Regions from separate parts of the Streptomyces sp. NPDC059828 genome, predicted to be linked through region 4. Evidence: riboswitches for the same ligand, from Rfam matches in the RefSeq annotation. Region 4 holds a riboswitch; each other region holds the start of a gene.
The links. A riboswitch is a leader RNA that binds a small molecule or an ion and turns the genes downstream of it on or off. The one in region 4 is predicted to bind cyclic di-AMP.

Region 1 (4,280 bases), on a different contig from region 4:
CGCGTAGGTGTGCGTGGTGGTGATGTCCCCGTATGTGCCCTCGGAGGTGTTGAGGTTGTGGTTGTACGCGTCCGCGCCCGCTTCGCGCAGTTGCTCCGCCTGTCCGTCGGACAACAACCCCAGACAGGCGCACACCTCGACGCCCTCGTTCTCCGCCTTGATCGCCTCGATCGTCTTCGAGACCCGGTCGACATCGCGGTCGGTCGGCCCCCGGCCACTCGCCACCAGGCACACCCGCTTCGCACCGCCGGCGACACCCGCGGCGGCGGCCTTCGACGCCTCATCGGGCTTCAGCCAGGTGTACTTGAGGATGTCCGCCTTGGAACCGAGGCGCTGCGAGCAGTACGAGCAGTCCTCGGGGCACAGACCGGACTTCAGGTTCACCAGATAGTTCAGCTTCACCCGCCGTCCGAACCACTGGCGGCGCACCTTGCCGGCCGCGGCCACCACATCGAGCAGATCGTCGTCGGAAGTCGCCAGTACGGCGAGGGCTTCTTCGCGGGTCGGCAGCTCACGCCGCAGGCCCTTGTCCACCAGCGTGTTCAGGAGGTCCATGGCGGAGATCCTCGCCTACCGGACACCTCTCGGCCAAGGAGGAACTGGACAACACACGCGGATTGATGTGTGTGCATGGCCACACTCTGACCTTTGCGGCACGACGCTAGGGTCTGTTCGCTGCCTACAAAAGGACCGCACTGCCATGCCTCAGGCCATGCTCAAGGATCCGTTCGAGTGGATCGACGAAGCGGCGCGGTTGCGCGCGGACGCCGGTCTGGTCCGCGCGCTGCGTCCGCGCGCCGCCGACGACGTCCTGCTCGATCTGGCGAGCAACGACTATCTGGGGCTCACCCGCAGGCCGGAGGTCACCGCGGCGGCAGGCGAAGCGGCCCACCGCTGGGGCGCGGGAGCCACCGGGTCGCGCCTGGTCACCGGGAGCACCGCCCTGCACGCCGAACTCGAAGCGGAGCTGGCCCGGTTCTGCGGCTTCGAGGCGGCGCTGGTGTTCTCCTCCGGTTACGCGGCCAACCTCGCGGCCCTCACCGCGCTCAGCGCGCACGGCTCCCTCATCGTCTCGGACGCGGGCAACCACGCCTCCATCGTCGACGGATGCCGGCTGGCCCGGGCCGAGACGGCCGTCGTCCCGCACGCCGACCCGGAGTCCGTACGCAAGACCCTCGACGCGCACCCAGGGCGGCGGGCGCTCGTCGTCACCGACTCGGTCTTCTCGGTGGACGGCGACGCGGCGCCGCTCGCCGCGCTCGCCGCAGCCTGCCGTGCGCATGGCGCCGCGCTGGTCGTCGACGACGCGCACGGGCTCGGGGTGCTGGGCGACGGGGGCCGGGGCGCGCTACACGCGGCCGGGCTCGCGGGCGCGGCCGATGCCGTCGCGACCATGACTCTCTCCAAGTCCCTGGGCAGTCAGGGTGGCGCGGTGCTCGGCCCCGCGCGGGTCATCGCCCATCTGGTCAACGCCGCGCGGACGTTCATCTTCGACACCGGCCTCGCCCCGGCAGCGGTGGGCGCGGCACTGGCGAGTCTGCGTCTGATCGGGCGTGAGCCGGAATTGGCGGATCGTGCTCGCGCGGTGGCGGCGACGCTCCACGAACGCCTCACGGACGCCGGGCTGACGGCCGCCCGCCCGGACGCCGCGGTCGTCTCCGTACGGGCGCCCTCGCCCGAGTCGGCCGTACGCTGGGCCGCCGACTGCCGTGCCGCAGGGCTGGCCGTCGGCTGCTTCCGGCCGCCGTCCGTGCCCGACGGCATCTCACGGATCAGGCTGACCGCACGCGCCGACCTCACGGACCGGCAGCTCGACGAGGCGATCACCACCATCCTGCGCACCGCGCCGGGCCGCTGAGCTTTCAGGACCGGCGGGGACCCGAGTCCGAACCGGGGTCCGAGTGCGCGTTCGGTCCCCGGCCGGCCCGGTCCGTCTGTCGGCCCCGCCGGTCGAACCTCCGCGCCATGCCCAGGGGCAGGGCTCCCCACAGCATGGTGCAGACGAAAAGCGTGACAGCGGCGGCGACGATCCCCTCGGGCGTACCGTGCACCACGTCGACCACGAGCAGCACCGCCGAAGTCAGCGCCAGGGCGAGGACGGCGAGCCCCGTCCCCGCCAGGCGGGAGGAGACCGAGACGATCTCCTTCTTGGCGCCTTTGCGGAACAGCCCCCGATGCACCGCGGCAGGTGCGGTGAACAGCGCCGCGGCCACCACGGACAGCATCAGCGTCGTCACGTAGGTCCCGCGCTGGAACGAGTCGAGTGAGGGGAACCGGGCCGTGAACGCGAGGGTCAGCAGAAAGGCGAACAGGATCTGGACGCCGGTCTGGATGACCCGCAGCTCTTGCAGGAGCTCGGCGAAATTGCGGTCCGCCCGCTCGGTCTCGGTCTCATCCCGCGCCATACGGGATTCCTCGTTACTCATTTGGTACGAGTAACCCACATTGCGCGGTTCGTGTCCTGTTGTCGGGATGATCTGCTGAATCCGCGGTCCCGCAGCCGGTCACCCCACGCGACCGTACCGGACACCCTTCGACCAGATCTTGCTCAGCTTCACCACCGAGCCGGACTTGGGGGAGTGCCAGATCTTCCCCCCGCCCGCGTAGATCCCGACGTGGTAGACCTGCCCGCCGTGGTGGAAGAACACCAGATCACCCTTTCGGCGGCCGGACGCCGGGACATGGCTCGTGCGGTTGTACTGGGCCTGTGCCGTGCGCGGCAGGCTCCGGCCCGCCTTCCGGTACGAGTAGAGGACCAGGCCCGAGCAGTCGAACCGGCTGGGACCGATGGCGCCGTACCGGTAGGGTGCGCCCTTCTTGGACGCGGCCACGTTCAGGGCCTTGGCGGCGTACGCGGAGGCGGCATGGGCCTCGGGGGTGGCGCCCGGCACGAGCAGGGAACCGCCGACGGCGGCGAGAGTGACAGCGGAGACGGCACCCGTCCGCGTGAACAGGGACGGACTGTATGCATGCGCAGTCATGCGCAACCCTTCGTCAGCCGCCTGTGAAGGATGACCTGTCGGGTTCGGGCTGGCGAAGGTGCCCGGCCGCGTGAGCGGCTTCACCCCAAGATCCGGCCGGGTAGGGCGGCCGGACCGTACTGCCTGGGTCCTCCACTCCTGCCGAAAGCACTCATGTCGACTCAGGCATCCGGCGCGGCGGCAGGACTCGGCGTCCGCCCGGACCGCCCCGCCGTGGTGGCGGGGGCTTGTCGTCCCAGCGATCTTGACGCACGAACTGCCGGATTTCCGACCCGAAACGACGTTTTGTGAAGCTCGTCACCACTGATCCGTTCAGGTGGAGGGCCCCATTCGGCCCAGTTGGGGTGGCGCCGCGGCAAGCGCCGTACCTGCGACGTCGCGCCGCGATCCACCGGATGGCCCATCAGGGAACGCAACTCGCGCGGCACGTAAGCGGAAGAGGCCACTGGTCCGGTTGGCTGACACCCACTCGTACGCGTGCGTGCCGCGGCGGGCGACCTCAACTCGTGCGCTCCGGGGGGACAGTGATCCTGGCCGTACGCCGCTCCCCGCCGAGCACCCGCAAGGCGCGGGCCAGCGTGGGTGCGTGCAGTTCGCTCTCGCCACGCGTGTGCATCAGCGTGAGCGCGTCCCGGAGGGCGCCCGCCTGGGCGGCCAAAGCCTGTGCGGCGCGCAGGGCTCCGTAGGTGTGCGTACCGCGGGCGGGGTTGATCCGTCCCAATTGGTCGACGACTTCGAGATAGCGGTCGATGAACTCGCTTTCGGCGCGCGTCAGTGCGGGCAGCGGCGGGAGTTCGGGCGGCAGCACGGCCCGTTCACCGTGTTCCGGGCGAAGCGGCCGATGCCTTGCGGTTCCTGATGACGTGATCGATCAGACCGAACTCCTTCGCGGACGCGGAGTCGAGGACCGTGTCGCGGTCGAGAGCACCGCGGACGCGCTCCTCGCTCTGTCCGGTATGGCGTACGAGCAGCTTCGCGATCTGCTCGTGCAGCCGCAGCAACTCCCGTGCCTGGATGTCCAGATCGGATGGCTGGCCCTGCATGGGCTCGGGCAGCGCGGGCTGCTGGACCACGACCCGGGCGCCGGGCAGCGCCATGCGCTTGCCGGGGGTGCCGGCGGCGAGGAGCACGGCGGCGGTGGAAGCGGCCTGCCCGAGGCAGGTCGTGGCCACATCGCACCCCACCACCTGCATCGTGTCGTAGATCGAGGTCATCGCGCTGACGGGGCCGCCAGGGGAGTTGATGTACAGGTGGATGTCCTGGTCGGGAGCGGCGTATTCGAGATACAGGAGTTGGGCG
Region 2 (4,280 bases), on a different contig from region 4:
CGGCAGGCTTCGGCTGGGCCTCGGGGACAGCGTCCATGAGCTCACCCCGGGGGACAGCGCGCACTTCGACTCGCTCACCCCGCACCGAATCGCCTCCGCCACACCAGGCGGGGTCGAGCTGCTGTTCGTCCACACCCTGCTCCAGAGCCCCGATCCGCACGCGCGACCGCACACCTGAGGAGATCCGCATGCCCGGTGCACCTGAGAAGTCCTCGTCGAACGACCAGAAGTTCCCGCTCGGCCTGGCCGTCCGGCTGTTCGCCTATCTGGTCGCGGGCCACCTGTTCGCGGCGTTCCTCTACCTGCTGTTCACGGTCGGCGGGCAGTGAGGCCGGGGGCGCGCGGAGGTATCAGACCGTGCCGTCCAGCAGGCGGTCGCGCAGCCGCTCCCGGGTCTCGGGCGTGATGCCGAGGCCCGCGGAGAGATAGCGCTCGGGGCCGCCCCAGGTCTCCTCGATGGCCTCGAAGGCAGCCGCCAGATACTCCGCGCGGGCGTCGAAGAGCGGGTTGAGCAGGTCCATGACCTCGGGGGACATCCCGGCGGAGGAGGTGTCGCTGCGGCGCACCTTGTAGCGGCGGTGCGGATCGTTCGACTTCAAGTAGTCGGCCTCGATGGCGTCCCGCTCGACGCCCACCGCGAGCAGGGAGATCGCGATCGACAGGCCCGCGCGGTCCTTGCCCGCGGCGCAGTGCATCAGGGCGGGGACGCTGTCCTCGGCGAGGGAGTGCAGCACGCGGCTGTGCTCCTCGGTCCGCTCCTTGATCATCTTCCGGTACGAGTCGGACATCCGGCCGGCCGCCTTGCCGTCGGCGAGGATCGAGCGCAGCTGTTCGAGATTGCCGTCGCGCACCATCATCCAGAACTCGGCGCCGTCGGCGGGGTCGCTGAGCGGGATGTTCACGTTCCGCACGCCGGGCAGCTCGACGTCGGCCCCCTCGAGCTTGTGGTCGGCGGCGTTGCGGAAGTCGAAGATGGTGTGGAGCTCGAGGGACGCGAGGAACACGGCGTCGTCGGCGGTGGCGTGGGCGAGGTGCCCGCTGCGGAACAGTCTGCCGTGCCGCACCCGGCGCCCGTCCACGGTCGGCAGACCGCCCACGTCCCGGAAGTTGCGCACGCCCGAGAGCTCGGGCTCGGTCGAAGGGACCTGGGGCAGCTGCTGCGTCACGGGGGCTCCTCCGTGTCTGCGGTTGGCGTCGCGCGTCGACGACGGCGTGCACCTGACCATACGACATGGGTTCCTCGGGAAATCACCCCGCCTGGAGTGAGCCTATCTGGGGTTAATGCCGGTTCTGTCCGATTTGATGAATTAGGGAAGAGTGAACCAGTTAGGAACGAGATGGGATTCCCGTCGTGAGCGGGATCATATTCGTGACGGTCCGTTGCCGTGTCTCCCCATCAAACCCCTTTGTGTATAAGGCAATCAAAGATCCGTAATCCACGCAGGGTGACCGGAAAATCCCCGTTGATATCGCACGGGTGAATGCCGACCGATTAGGACTGCTTGTACCGCTCGCCCGACTCGCCTACGGTCGCCGCAATCCGGTCGGACCGCCGAATCCTGCCGCCGTCCGGAATTCCGCACACACTCACGCGTGGCAGGAGCGGGGGACCCAGGTAAGTCGCCGTCCCGGGGTTCCGGACGGCTAGGGGTGAAGTCGTGCCATCGCACGGCCGGGCAGCTCCAGCCCGAACCCGACAGCTCACCTCGCAGGCGCCGGAGAGGAATTCGCCATGCCCGGACGGGGTAAGCACCGCCGACCCAAGACCAGCCCGCTCGCTCGCGGATTCGTCGCCGCGGGAACCGGTGGCGCCGCCATCGCACTCCCGCTCATCGGCGCCGCAGGCGCGGCGCACGCCACGGGGAACTCCGCTCCCGCGGCCACCGCCGAGCACACCGCCGCAGTCGCCCGACAGGCCGCCGCCCCGCAGTCGGTGGCCGCTCCGAAGCCGCCCAGGACCTACACGGTCGTGTCCGGCGACTACCTGTCCAAGATCGCCGAAGAGCAGCATGTCCGCGGCGGCTGGAAGAAGCTGTACGCCGAGAACCGCGAGGTCGTCGGCGAGAACCCCTCGCTGATCCACCCGGGTCTGAAGCTCGCCCTCGGCACCGCGGCGAAGACCGCGGCACCGACCGAGCGCCCGGCCCAGGCGCCGGCGAAGGACGAGCGCGCCTCGCGGTCTGCCGACCGTACCGCCGATGCCCCCAAGGCCGCCCCGGCTGCCCCCGGGGTCAAGGCCAAGGTCAAGGTCGAGGCCAAGGCCAAGGTCGAGGCCGCCGCCCCCGCGGCTGCCGAGGCTCCGTCCGCTAAGAGCAAGGAGTCCTTCTACTCTGCTCCGGTCGCCGGAGGCATCAGCACCGCCTACCGCACCCCGGGTGCCATGTGGTCCAGCGGCTACCACACCGGTCTCGACTTCATCGCCTCCGTCGGTACCTCGGTCAAGTCCGTCGGCCCCGGCACCGTCGCCTCGGCCGGATGGGCCGGCGCTTACGGCAACCAGGTCGTCATCCGGCACGGCGACGGCACCTACTCCCAGTACGCCCACCTCTCCTCCCTCTCCGTCTCGGCCGGGCAGAGCGTGAGCGGCGGACAGCAGATCGGCCTCTCCGGCTCCACCGGCAACTCCACCGGTCCGCACCTCCACTTCGAGATCCGCACCACGCCGAACTACGGCTCGGACATCGACCCGCTGGCCTACCTCCGCCAGCACGGTGTGCGCCTCTGAACCACCCCCTCGAGCTGACGTAACGTCAGTGACGTCCGCCGCTCCCCACCTGACGCGGGGAGTGGCGGACGTCTGTGTGCCGCCGGTATTCCCGTCCGCCGAAAACCGGCTCGGTGGTCTATGTCACGCCCCGTCAACCCCTCCTACGGTGGCGTAGGTCACTTCGCGCGGTGAAAGATGTCGTGACGTGGCAGACGATTCGAGATCAACAACAGACACACTATTCGGGTCGTACGCGGCGATCGGTGACAGCTTCACCGAGGGCGTGGGGGATCCGGGGCCCGACGAGCAGTTCGTCGGCTGGGCAGACCGCCTCGCGGTGCTGCTCGACGACCGTGTACCGGAGCACACCTTCCGCTACGCCAACCTCGCCGTACGCGGCAGGCTTCTCGACCAGATCGTGGAGGAGCAGGTCCCCCGGGCGAAGGAACTCGCCCCCGACCTGGTGACGTTCTGCGCGGGGGGCAATGACATCATCCGGCCCGGCACCGACCCCGACGACGTCGCCGAGCGCTTCGAACGCGCCGTGGCCGACCTCCGCGCATCCGTCGGCACCGTCATGGTGACCACCGGATTCGACACCCGGGGCGTGCCGGTGCTCCGCCATCTGCGTGGCAAGATCGCTACGTACACCGCCCACGTACGGGCCATCGCCGACCGCCACGGCTGCCCCGTACTGGACCTCTGGTCGCTCAGGTCCGTCCAGGACCGCCGTGCCTGGGACGACGACCGCCTCCACCTCTCCCCGGAGGGCCATACCCGCGTCGCGCTCCGCGCCGCACAGGTCCTCGGCATCGGCATCCCCGCGGACCCGGACCAGGAGTGGCCCCCACTGCCGCCCCGGGGTGCGCTGGAGATCCGTCGCGACGACATCCTCTGGGCCAGGGAGTACCTGGTCCCGTGGATCGGCAGGCGACTGCGCGGGGAGTCCTCCGGCGATCACGTGGAGCCGAAGCGTCCAAATCTCCTTCCGCTCTGAGGCCCGCTACGGAGTCCGCGCCCCGGGCCCAGCCCGGGCCCGGGACCGTCCATCTCACCGTGTGCTGACGTGTGGGCGGGGATCCGTTCCAGGACCCCGCCCGCGAACACGTCGTACAACGGCAGCGACTCCAGGTGGACATAGCCGATGTGGCAGTCGCAGACGGCGAGCGGGCAGGCGCGGGGCTTCAGCGCCGCGCGGTAGGAGCCGTCGTAGAGACTGCCGAGCCGGGTGCGGACGAAATGGCAGCGCCGCACCGAGCCGTCCCCGTCCACCGAGATCACCGACTCTCCGGTGCGGCACGGCAGCCCGGCCGAACGGTGGGGGTGGCGGCTGTAGGGGAACAGCGGATCGAGGGCCGTCCAGCGGGCGGCCTGCTCGTCCGTGTAGGTGTGCCCCTCTGCCGCGTTGATCCACAGATAGACCTGCGGCGGAAGCTCCGCCCGCAGCCGCCGTGCCTGCTCCAGATGCTCCTCGAAGCCGACCACGCCCACGCTGAACCGCACTCCTCGCTCGGTGAGCTCCCGGCACTTGCCGAGGAACCGGTCGTACGGAGTCTGCCCGGGGTGGTACGTG
Region 3 (4,280 bases), on a different contig from region 4:
GCCGGTACGCCGTGCTGTTCGGCGACCCCCAGCTGGCGTTCAGCGCCGTCTCGCGGGTCCTGGACGTCACCGCGGACGAGGTGCGGGCCGTCGCTCAGGCCCGGCTGCGGCCGGACAACCGCGCGGTGCTGGTGTACGAGCCCGCAGCCGCTGCCGCCGCGGCAGAGGACAACGACGACGCCGATGACGCCGACGACGCAGAGGGGGCCGGACAGTGACCGAGGCTGCCGTGACCATGGACTTCCACCCGCAGCCGCAGCCCGGGCAGGCCCGGCCGTGGGCCTTCCCCGCGCCCGAGCGCGGCGCACTCGGCAACGGGCTGACGGTGCTGCGCTGCCACCGCCCCGGCCAGCAGGTCGTGGCCGTTGAGATCTTCCTCGACGCCCCTTTGGACGCGGAGCCCGAGGGACTCGACGGCGTCGCCACGATCATGGCCCGAGCGCTTTCCGAGGGCACCGACAAGCACACGGCGGAGCAGTTCGCCGCCGAGCTGGAGCGCTGCGGCGCGACCCTCGACGCACACGCCGACCACCCCGGCGTCCGCCTCTCGCTCGAAGTGCCGGTCTCCCGGCTGCCGAAGGCCATGGGCCTGCTGGCCGAGGCCCTGCGGGCGCCGCTGTTCGCGGACAGTGAGGTCGAGCGGCTCGTACGCAACCGGCTTGACGAGATCCCGCACGAGACGGCGAATCCGGCTCGCCGCGGAGCCAAGGAGCTGGCCAAGCAGCTCTTCCCGGCGTCCTCGCGGATGTCGCGCCCGCGTCAGGGCAGCGAAGAGACCGTGGCACGCATCGACTCCGCTGCCGTCAGGGCTTTCTACGAGGCCCATGTGCGGCCCGCCACCGCCACGGCTGTGATCGTCGGTGACCTCGCCGACGTCGACCTGGACGCGGTGCTGGCCGACACCATCGGCGCGTGGACCGGCAGCGCGGGTGAGCCCCGCGTCATGGCGCCGATCACCGCCGACGACACGGGCCGCGTCGTGATCGTCGACCGTCCGGGCGCGGTCCAGACCCAGCTGCTCATCGGCCGCATCGGGCCGGACCGCCATGACAGCGTCTGGCCGGCCCAGGTCCTCGGCACCTACTGCCTGGGTGGCACCCTCACCTCGCGCCTGGACCGCGTCCTGCGCGAGGAGAAGGGCTACACCTACGGAGTGCGGGCCTTCGCCCAGGTGCTGCGCTCGGCCGCCCCCGCGGCCCCGGGTGGTGCCACCGGGGCGGCCACGCTCGCCATCAGCGGCTCCGTCGACACCCCGAACACCGGCCCGGCGCTCCAGGATCTCGTCACGGTGCTGCGCACGCTCGCCGCCGAGGGCCTCACGGACGCCGAGCGCGACGTGGCTGTGCAGAACCTGGTGGGTGTCGCCCCGCTGAAGTACGAGACCGCCGCCTCCGTCGCGGGCACCCTGGCCGACCAGGTGGAGCAGGGCCTCCCGGACGACTTCCAGGCACAGCTGTACGCCCGGCTGGCCGCCACCGGCACCGTCGAGGCGACCGCCGCGGTCGTCAGTGCCTTCCCGGTGGACAGGCTTGTCACGGTCCTCGTCGGTGACGCCGCGGAGATCGAGGAGCCGGTCAAGGCGCTCGGAATCGGCGAAGTGACTGTTGTCACCGGCTGATTGACGGTATGTGAGCCGAAGGTCCGTGGAGCCGGGAGGTGTCCGAGGGTGGGGACCTGGAAGGGCCCCGTTGGCGCATGGCCAACGGGGCCCTTCTCTTTGCCCGTTTGCCGCTCTCTACACCTGCCCGTTTGTCCGTTTTGTTGGAGAGGCTGCCTGTCTGCCCTGTGGGATGTACGACAAAATCCCGTGTTCGTTTGGTGATTGGCGGAAGATCGGCTTAGCGTCTTCTGCGCTGTCCGCCCGTTGTTATGCGCCGCACCTGCGGCAACGGACAGCTATCGCCGAGTCCCCGTCGGGCGCAAGCCTGGGGAGCCGGGGACCCACAAGTCCCGTGGGGTGAATCGGTACGCCTTCGCGCATCCGCGTGGAGGGGGACCGTAGGAGACCTTCCTGCTCCGAACCCGTCAGCTAACCCGGTAGGCGAGAAGGAAGGAAAGGACAAGCCACTTCATGGCGTTCACCCGTGCCACCGGGAAGCATCGTGGTCCGAGCCGGCTGACGCGCAAGCGTGCGGGCATCGCCGGAGCCGCGGCCCTGGCCACCACCGGCGTCGTCGGAACCCTCGCCTCACCCGCCCTCGCCGCCGAGCCGGAGAGCCCCTCCGTCGAGGACACCGGCCTGAATCAGGTGGTCATCGCCGGCGACACACTCGCCAAGCAGGTCGGTGCCCAGGCTGACATCCAGCAGGAAGAGGCCGACCTCGCCGCGTCCAAGGCCAAGGCCGAAGCCGACGCGAAGCGCAATGCCGAGCTCCGGGTCAAGGCCGCCCGGGACGCCGAGGAGCGCGCCGCCCGTGAGGCCGAGCGCAAGCGCCTGCTGACGTACAACCTCCCCGTCGCCGGGTCCTATGTCAGCACGGACTACCACTCGGGCGGGGCCATCTGGTCCTCGGGCAGCCACACCGGCATCGACTTCCACGCCTCCTCCGGGTCCAAGGTCGTCGCGGTCGGCACCGGCACCGTCGTGGAAGCCGGCTGGGGTGGCGCGTACGGCAACAACGTCGTGATCAAGATGAACGACGGCACGTACACCCAGTACGGCCACCTCTCGTCCATCAGCGTCTCCGTCGGCGAGCGGGTCACACCGGGCCAGCAGCTCGGACTGTCCGGCTCCACCGGCAACACCACCGGCCCGCACCTCCACTTCGAAGCTCGTACGAGCCCCGAGTACGGCTCGGACATCGACCCGGTGGCTTATCTGCGCGGCCACGGCGTCAAGGTCTGACCGACCCGCAACGCGGCACACAACGCTCCGATCCGCGCGCGGTCCCACGGCGCGCGGAGGACGAAGGCTCCGGCCCGGTCATCGAGACCGGCCGGAGTCTTCGGCATTTTCCGGCCAAAAGATATCCAGGGACAGGGGCAGGCCATCGGAAATTCCGGCCCATTGTCATAGAGTCACCGAACAGACGTCGCTCGACTGATCGACTGGGTCTCGCGCGGATTGAGCGGATGCAGCGGATTAAGGCGGAGGTTCGGTATGCGCATTCCTGCGCGGTCGGTATGCACGGCAATCCGCGATGACATCGTGTCCGGGGTTCTGGAGCCCGGCAGCCGGCTCGCCGAGGAGCAGTTGGCCCGTCGCTACGGCGTCTCGCGCGTCCCTGTGCGCGAGGCGCTGCGCACCCTGGAGTCCGAGGGCTTCGTGGTGTCCCGCCGGCACGCCGGCGCGTGTGTCGCCGAGCCGACCGGGCAGGAGGCCGCCGACCTTCTGGAGACCCGCATGCTGCTGGAGCCACTCGGTGCGGCCCGGGCCGCACAGCGGCGTACCGAGGCCCATCTGAAGGTGCTGCGCGGCCTGGTCAGACTGGGCCGGGAGCGGGCTCGCGGCGGCCAGGGCGAGGATCTGCGGTCACTGGGCGGCTGGTTCCACGAGACCCTGACCCAGGCGTCCGCCAGCCCCGGGCTCATCACCTTGCTCACCCAGTTGCGGCACAAGATCGCGTGGATGTACGCGGTCGAGCAGCCGGTCCAGCCGATGGAGTGCTGGTCCGAGCATGCGGCGATCGTGGACGCGGTGGCGCGCGGGGACGCGGAGCGGGCGCGGGCGCTCACCGCGATGCACGCGGAGCGGACGGCCAGGGCGCACCGGCTGCGTATTCCGCCGCCGCGCCCGGCGGTGAGGGTTTCGCAACATCCCGTAAACACAGCGAGTGTGCGTGATTAACACAGGTGCCGTATACAAAAGAGGTTCAATAAGCGATTTCCGGGGTGTGTGCCCTCCGGCATGAATTGCTGCGCCTTGGTGCCCCGGTTTTCCGGTGGCGACCATTCTTCATGAATGCTGCGCCAAATTCACACGGTCTCGGGCAGTTCCTCGAGTCCTTCGGCCACCAGCTTCGCCAGCCGGTCCAGTGCCACCTCGGCGCCGTCCGCGTCGGAGGCGAGCACGATCTCCTCGCCGCCCTCCGCGCCGAGGCCGAGCACCGCCAGCATCGAGGCGGCGTTGACCGGGTTGGCGTCGGCCTTGGCGATGGTGACCGGAATGCCCGCGGCCGTGGCGGCGCGGACGAAGATCGAAGCGGGGCGGGCGTGCAGGCCCTCGGCCCAGCCGACATGGACGCGGCGCTCAGCCATGGTGATGCCTCCTGAGTCTGGGGGTGACCTCAGACTGCACCCGGCTCACGGGCTTCGCGACCGGGGCCCGGGTCGTAGTCTGG
Region 4 (4,280 bases):
GGATTGCCGGATAACGCATCGCGGCTGTCAGTGGTGGTCGTTAGGGTCGTCTGGTGTCCGACCGGAGCAGGCAGCCGTACCCCACGGCGCCCCACCCCGCCATCCCGGCGTGCGACGAGCAGCTGCTCTTCGACGCCGTGCCGGAGCCTGCGCGCTGGCGCTACAAACCGCGCCGGGCCTTCTGGCGCAGCGCGGCGGTGCGCGCCTGGACCGTGATCACCCTGCTCGCGCTGTGCGGGCTGGTCATCCTGGCACTGGTGCGCGAGCAGACCGGCACCGAAGGCTTCCTGGTGGGCCTCGCCCTTGCCCTGCTGCCGGTGCCGCTGCTGATGGCGGCCTTCCGCTGGCTGGACCGTGTCGAGCCGGGACCGTGGCGGAATCTCCTCTTCGCCTTCGCCTGGGGAGCCTGCGCCGCCGCGCTCATCGCGATCATCGCCAATTCCTTCGCGACCCAGTGGATAGCGACCGCCACGGCCGATCCGACATCGGCGGACACGATCGGCGCCACGATCATCGCGCCCGTCGTGGAGGAAACCGCCAAGGCAGCATCCGTGCTGCTCATCTTCCTGTTCCGCAGAAAGGACTTCACGGGAGTCGTCGACGGGGTCGTCGTGGCCGGGTTCACCGCGACCGGCTTCGCCTTCACCGAGAACGTCCTCTATCTCGGCAACGCCTTCCTGGAGGACCAGGAATTCGGCCGCTCGGGCTTCTCGTCCGGCACAGCGGCGACGTTCGTCGTACGGATCGTGATGTCGCCGTTCGCCCATCCGCTCTTCACCGTGCTGACCGGTATCGGCTTCGGTGCGGCCGCGCTCACGGCCCGGCGCCGGAAGCTGCACAGGGCCGGGCTACCGCTGCTGGGCCTGACCCTGGCGATCGGCATGCACGCGCTGTGGAACGGCTCGGCGGTGTTCGGCCCCTGGGGCTTCTACCTCGTGTACGGAGCCGTCATGGTGCCGGCCTTCGCACTGCTCACCTGGCTCGCGGTCTGGAGCAGGCAGCGCGAGCTGCGCACGATCGCGTCCCAGCTCCCCGCGTACGCGGCGGCGGGCTGGCTCTCCCCCGTCGAGCCGCTCGCCCTGTCCTCGATGCGGGCGCGCACGCTGGCCCGCGACACGGCGGCGCGCATCCACGGGAGCGCTGCGGCCCGTGCCGTTTCCGAGTACGAGACGTTCGCGACCTCGCTGGCCTTTCTGCGGTACCAGGCGCACCGGGGCACGGCAGGGCCGGACTTCATCGCGCGCGAGCAGGAGCTGCTGCATCACCTCTGGCAGCGCAAGCATGTCGCGACACCGGCCCTGACCTATGCGGCGAGGGCGACGGGGCGCGCCCGGATACCTCCGCCGCACCGGGACTACGAGGACTACAACCCCTACCGGCACTAGGCCGTGTCCGGGCGGACAGCCCTTGGCGACTCGGGGTCAGACGGTCAGGCCCTTGTCCCGCAGCCAGGCGGCCGGATCCACACCTTCGCCGGACGGGGTGTGCACCTCCAGGTGCAGATGCGGCCCGGTGACATTGCCGGTCGCACCGACGCGTCCGATGGTGTCGCCGGTGCCGACCTCCTGGCCCGCGCCGACGGTCATCGACGACAGATGGCAGTACCAGACCTCGGAGCCGTCCTCGAGCTCCAGCACCACGCGGTAGCCGTACGCGCCCGACCAGCCCGCGGACTTGACGGTCCCTCCGTGCACGGCCTTGGCCGGGGTGCCGGTGGGGGCCGCGAAGTCGAGACCGGTGTGGTGGCCGGACGACCACATGGAGCCGGCCTCGCCGAAGGTGGAGGTGAGGGTGTACGAGGACGTGGGCAGCGAGTAGCTCGCGGCGAGCTTGGCGAGCCGGGCGGCCTCAGCGGCCTCCTCCGCCTCGCGCTGGACCTCGGCGGCCTTGGCCTCCGCCTCCGACTGCTGCTTCTTCGCCTCGGCCGCGGCGTTCTCCGCGGCGGTCTTCTCGGCAGCCGCTCGCGTCTCCGCCTCGACCTTGGCCTGCTGCTGCTCGGCCTGCTGGAGGATCCGGGCGCGCAGCGCCTCGCCCGCGGTGCCCTGCTGGGTGCCGACCGGCTCTGCGGTGTCGGTGGTGGTGGCGAGGGACATGGCGGTGAGCGGTGCGCCTGCCGCGCTGTCCGTGCCCTGTTCGTCGGAGCCGTCGTCCGAAATCAGGGAGCCCACGCCGGGCAGGGACTCGGCATCCGGGAGGTTGTCCGTGATGGTGTCGGGCAGCGAGATGGAGACGGCCGGCTTGTCCTGCGCGGTGGCGATGCCGCCCGCGCCGACGGCTGCGATCACGCCGACACCGAGAACGGTGGAGCTCCGGGCGAGGCCGCCCCGCTGCTTGACGACACGGTGCCTGCCGCGAACCGGACGGACGGACTCCTCCGTCGGGTTCCACTCCTCCGCCCCGTCGGAAGCGATCCATTCGGCGGACGGGGCCCACTCGGTGGTGGGAATCCCCTGGAGGGCAGGCTCGTTGGACGCCACGGAGGCGTGCTCCTTTCCTTCCTTCTCGCCTACCGGGTTAGCTGACGGGTTCGGAGCAGGAAGGTCTCCTACGGGCACACGAAGTGTCCGATTCACCCCAAGTGGTGGTTCCCCGGTTCCCTTGCGGGATTCGGCGCGTGCGCACGGTGCCGTCTCTTGCGACGACTGGGACAACCGCGCTGCGTTATCGAACGTTAATAGACGCCGAGGCTCTATTCCAAGCCGTTCCACTTGATCATTAACGATTTTCGGCCTGGACCAACCGCCCATTAGCTGGGTGAATCGGGCGAGTTGACCGCCTCTCACGCCACATTGTTCACCGTTGAATATCTGACGACTCATCATGCGGTGCAGGCCGAGGAAGCCTCAGGGCCTCAGGACACCACCGGCATCGTCCTGCGCCGCACCGGCTGCCGCACACCCGGCCTGCCGACCGCCAGCAGTGCCATGTCGTCCGTGAGCCCGCCACCCGTGTGTCGACGTACATCGGCGACGACCGCGTCCAGCAGGTCCTCGGGCCCGGGAAAGAGACGGCCCCCGAGCCGCGCCCGCGGATCGTAGAAGGTCCCGTGGTGATCGCGGGCCTCGGACAGTCCGTCCGTATAGAGGAGCAGCGTCGCCCCAGGCGGAAACGGGGCCTCGTCCGCACGGTCGGGCCAGTGGGCAAGATCCCCCATACCCAGCGGCAGCGCGTCCTGACTCGGCTCCAGCATGTCGAGCACGCCGTCCGCGTACAGCACGATGGGCGGCGGATGGCCCCGGTTGACGATCCGGACGCAACTACCGTCGTGCGGGATCTCCGCCAGGACCGCCGTGGTGAAGCCCTCGACCTCGTCGAGTCCGTGCGCCCGCGAGTGCTCCCGGGCCAGCGCCCGTTCCAGACGCTGCGCGATCCTCTCCAGCGAGGACTCCTCATCCGCCACCTCACGGAACGCCCCGAGCAGCACCGCCACCGTCGCGACCGCGTCCAGACCCTTGCCCCGGACGTCCCCGACCACCAGACGGACACCGAACGCGGTGTCCTGGACTGCGTACAGATCCCCGCCGATGAACGCGTCCGCCTGCGCCGCCTCGTACCGCGCGGCCACTTGCAGCCCCCCGATCCGTTCGGCGGGCTCGGGCAGCACAGCGAGCTGGGCCGCCTCGGCGATGACTCGGGCGGAGGCGAGCCGCTCACCGCTGCGGCGGAGTACCCGGTTGATGTAGAGGGCGACGATCGACACCGTGAGCACGGTCAGGACCTCGGTGGCCGGCGGCACCTGGCCCACCGTGCCGTTGTAGATGTTCAGCCCGAGCACGGTCAGCACACTGGCGACCATGGCGATCACGGTGCCGCGCCAGGTGTAGAAGGGGGCGGCGAGCAGCGGAGCGGCGGCGAAGAGCGGCGAGGCGCGGTAGGTCTCCGGGGTGAACAGGTCGAAGACCACACCGGCCATGATCATCAGCCAGGGCAGCAGCAGCACGAGAACACGGCCGCCGGTGTTGCGCCGGAAGCCTTCGTCGTCGCCGTACTGTGCCAAGACTGCTCTCCTGCCCGCTCCGCCCACGGCCGCGGACGGAGCCGCGTCCCACCAGGCTGGCCGCAGGCGCGCCCGGAGGCGAGTCGCCGTCGGCCAACCGGACTACGGCGCGGGGGAAGGGCGTGGTCACCGGGTGATGGTCACCAGGGGGCCCTCCTGGTGACCGTACCGCAGGGGCGGTACCTACGCGGGTCGGCTGAGCGGTCTCAGTCGTCGCTGAGATGGCGCTCCGCGTACACCTTCATCGCGTCACGCACGAACTCCGCCGTGCCCTCCGCGTGGC

Region 1: another riboswitch for cyclic di-AMP. It lies ahead of ACFV6V_RS25095 (C40 family peptidase); the one in region 4 lies ahead of ACFV6V_RS10680 (M23 family metallopeptidase).
Region 2: another riboswitch for cyclic di-AMP. It lies ahead of ACFV6V_RS11630 (peptidoglycan DD-metalloendopeptidase family protein); the one in region 4 lies ahead of ACFV6V_RS10680 (M23 family metallopeptidase).
Region 3: another riboswitch for cyclic di-AMP. It lies ahead of ACFV6V_RS02790 (M23 family metallopeptidase); the one in region 4 lies ahead of ACFV6V_RS10680 (M23 family metallopeptidase).

What each region holds. Positions count from the first base shown of each region.
Region 1 is NZ_JBHWIW010000048.1:20,628-24,907, reverse strand. It holds gene bioB (biotin synthase BioB) at 1-555, opposite strand, end outside; gene ACFV6V_RS25105 (8-amino-7-oxononanoate synthase) at 713-1,858, shown strand; gene ACFV6V_RS25100 (DUF6328 family protein) at 1,863-2,405, opposite strand; gene ACFV6V_RS25095 (C40 family peptidase) at 2,505-2,981, opposite strand; cyclic di-AMP (ydaO/yuaA leader) riboswitch at 2,985-3,166, opposite strand; gene ACFV6V_RS25090 (hypothetical protein) at 3,481-3,789, opposite strand; gene ACFV6V_RS25085 (ATP-dependent Clp protease proteolytic subunit) at 3,797-4,280, opposite strand, start outside.
Region 2 is NZ_JBHWIW010000014.1:82,989-87,268, reverse strand. It holds gene ACFV6V_RS11645 (XRE family transcriptional regulator) at 1-178, shown strand, start outside; gene ACFV6V_RS11640 (DUF6126 family protein) at 189-329, shown strand; gene ACFV6V_RS11635 (tyrosine-protein phosphatase) at 351-1,166, opposite strand; cyclic di-AMP (ydaO/yuaA leader) riboswitch at 1,575-1,728, shown strand; gene ACFV6V_RS11630 (peptidoglycan DD-metalloendopeptidase family protein) at 1,733-2,725, shown strand; gene ACFV6V_RS11625 (SGNH/GDSL hydrolase family protein) at 2,913-3,704, shown strand; gene ACFV6V_RS11620 (STM4011 family radical SAM protein) at 3,665-4,280, opposite strand, start outside.
Region 3 is NZ_JBHWIW010000003.1:105,745-110,024, forward strand. It holds gene ACFV6V_RS02780 (M16 family metallopeptidase) at 1-218, shown strand, start outside; gene ACFV6V_RS02785 (M16 family metallopeptidase) at 215-1,618, shown strand; cyclic di-AMP (ydaO/yuaA leader) riboswitch at 1,891-2,059, shown strand; gene ACFV6V_RS02790 (M23 family metallopeptidase) at 2,072-2,845, shown strand; gene ACFV6V_RS02795 (GntR family transcriptional regulator) at 3,101-3,787, shown strand; gene ACFV6V_RS02800 (HPr family phosphocarrier protein) at 3,916-4,197, opposite strand.
Region 4 is NZ_JBHWIW010000012.1:111,275-115,554, reverse strand. It holds gene ACFV6V_RS10685 (PrsW family intramembrane metalloprotease) at 54-1,385, shown strand; gene ACFV6V_RS10680 (M23 family metallopeptidase) at 1,422-2,477, opposite strand; cyclic di-AMP (ydaO/yuaA leader) riboswitch at 2,489-2,623, opposite strand; gene ACFV6V_RS10675 (PP2C family protein-serine/threonine phosphatase) at 2,852-3,997, opposite strand; gene ACFV6V_RS10670 (MerR family transcriptional regulator) at 4,204-4,280, opposite strand, start outside.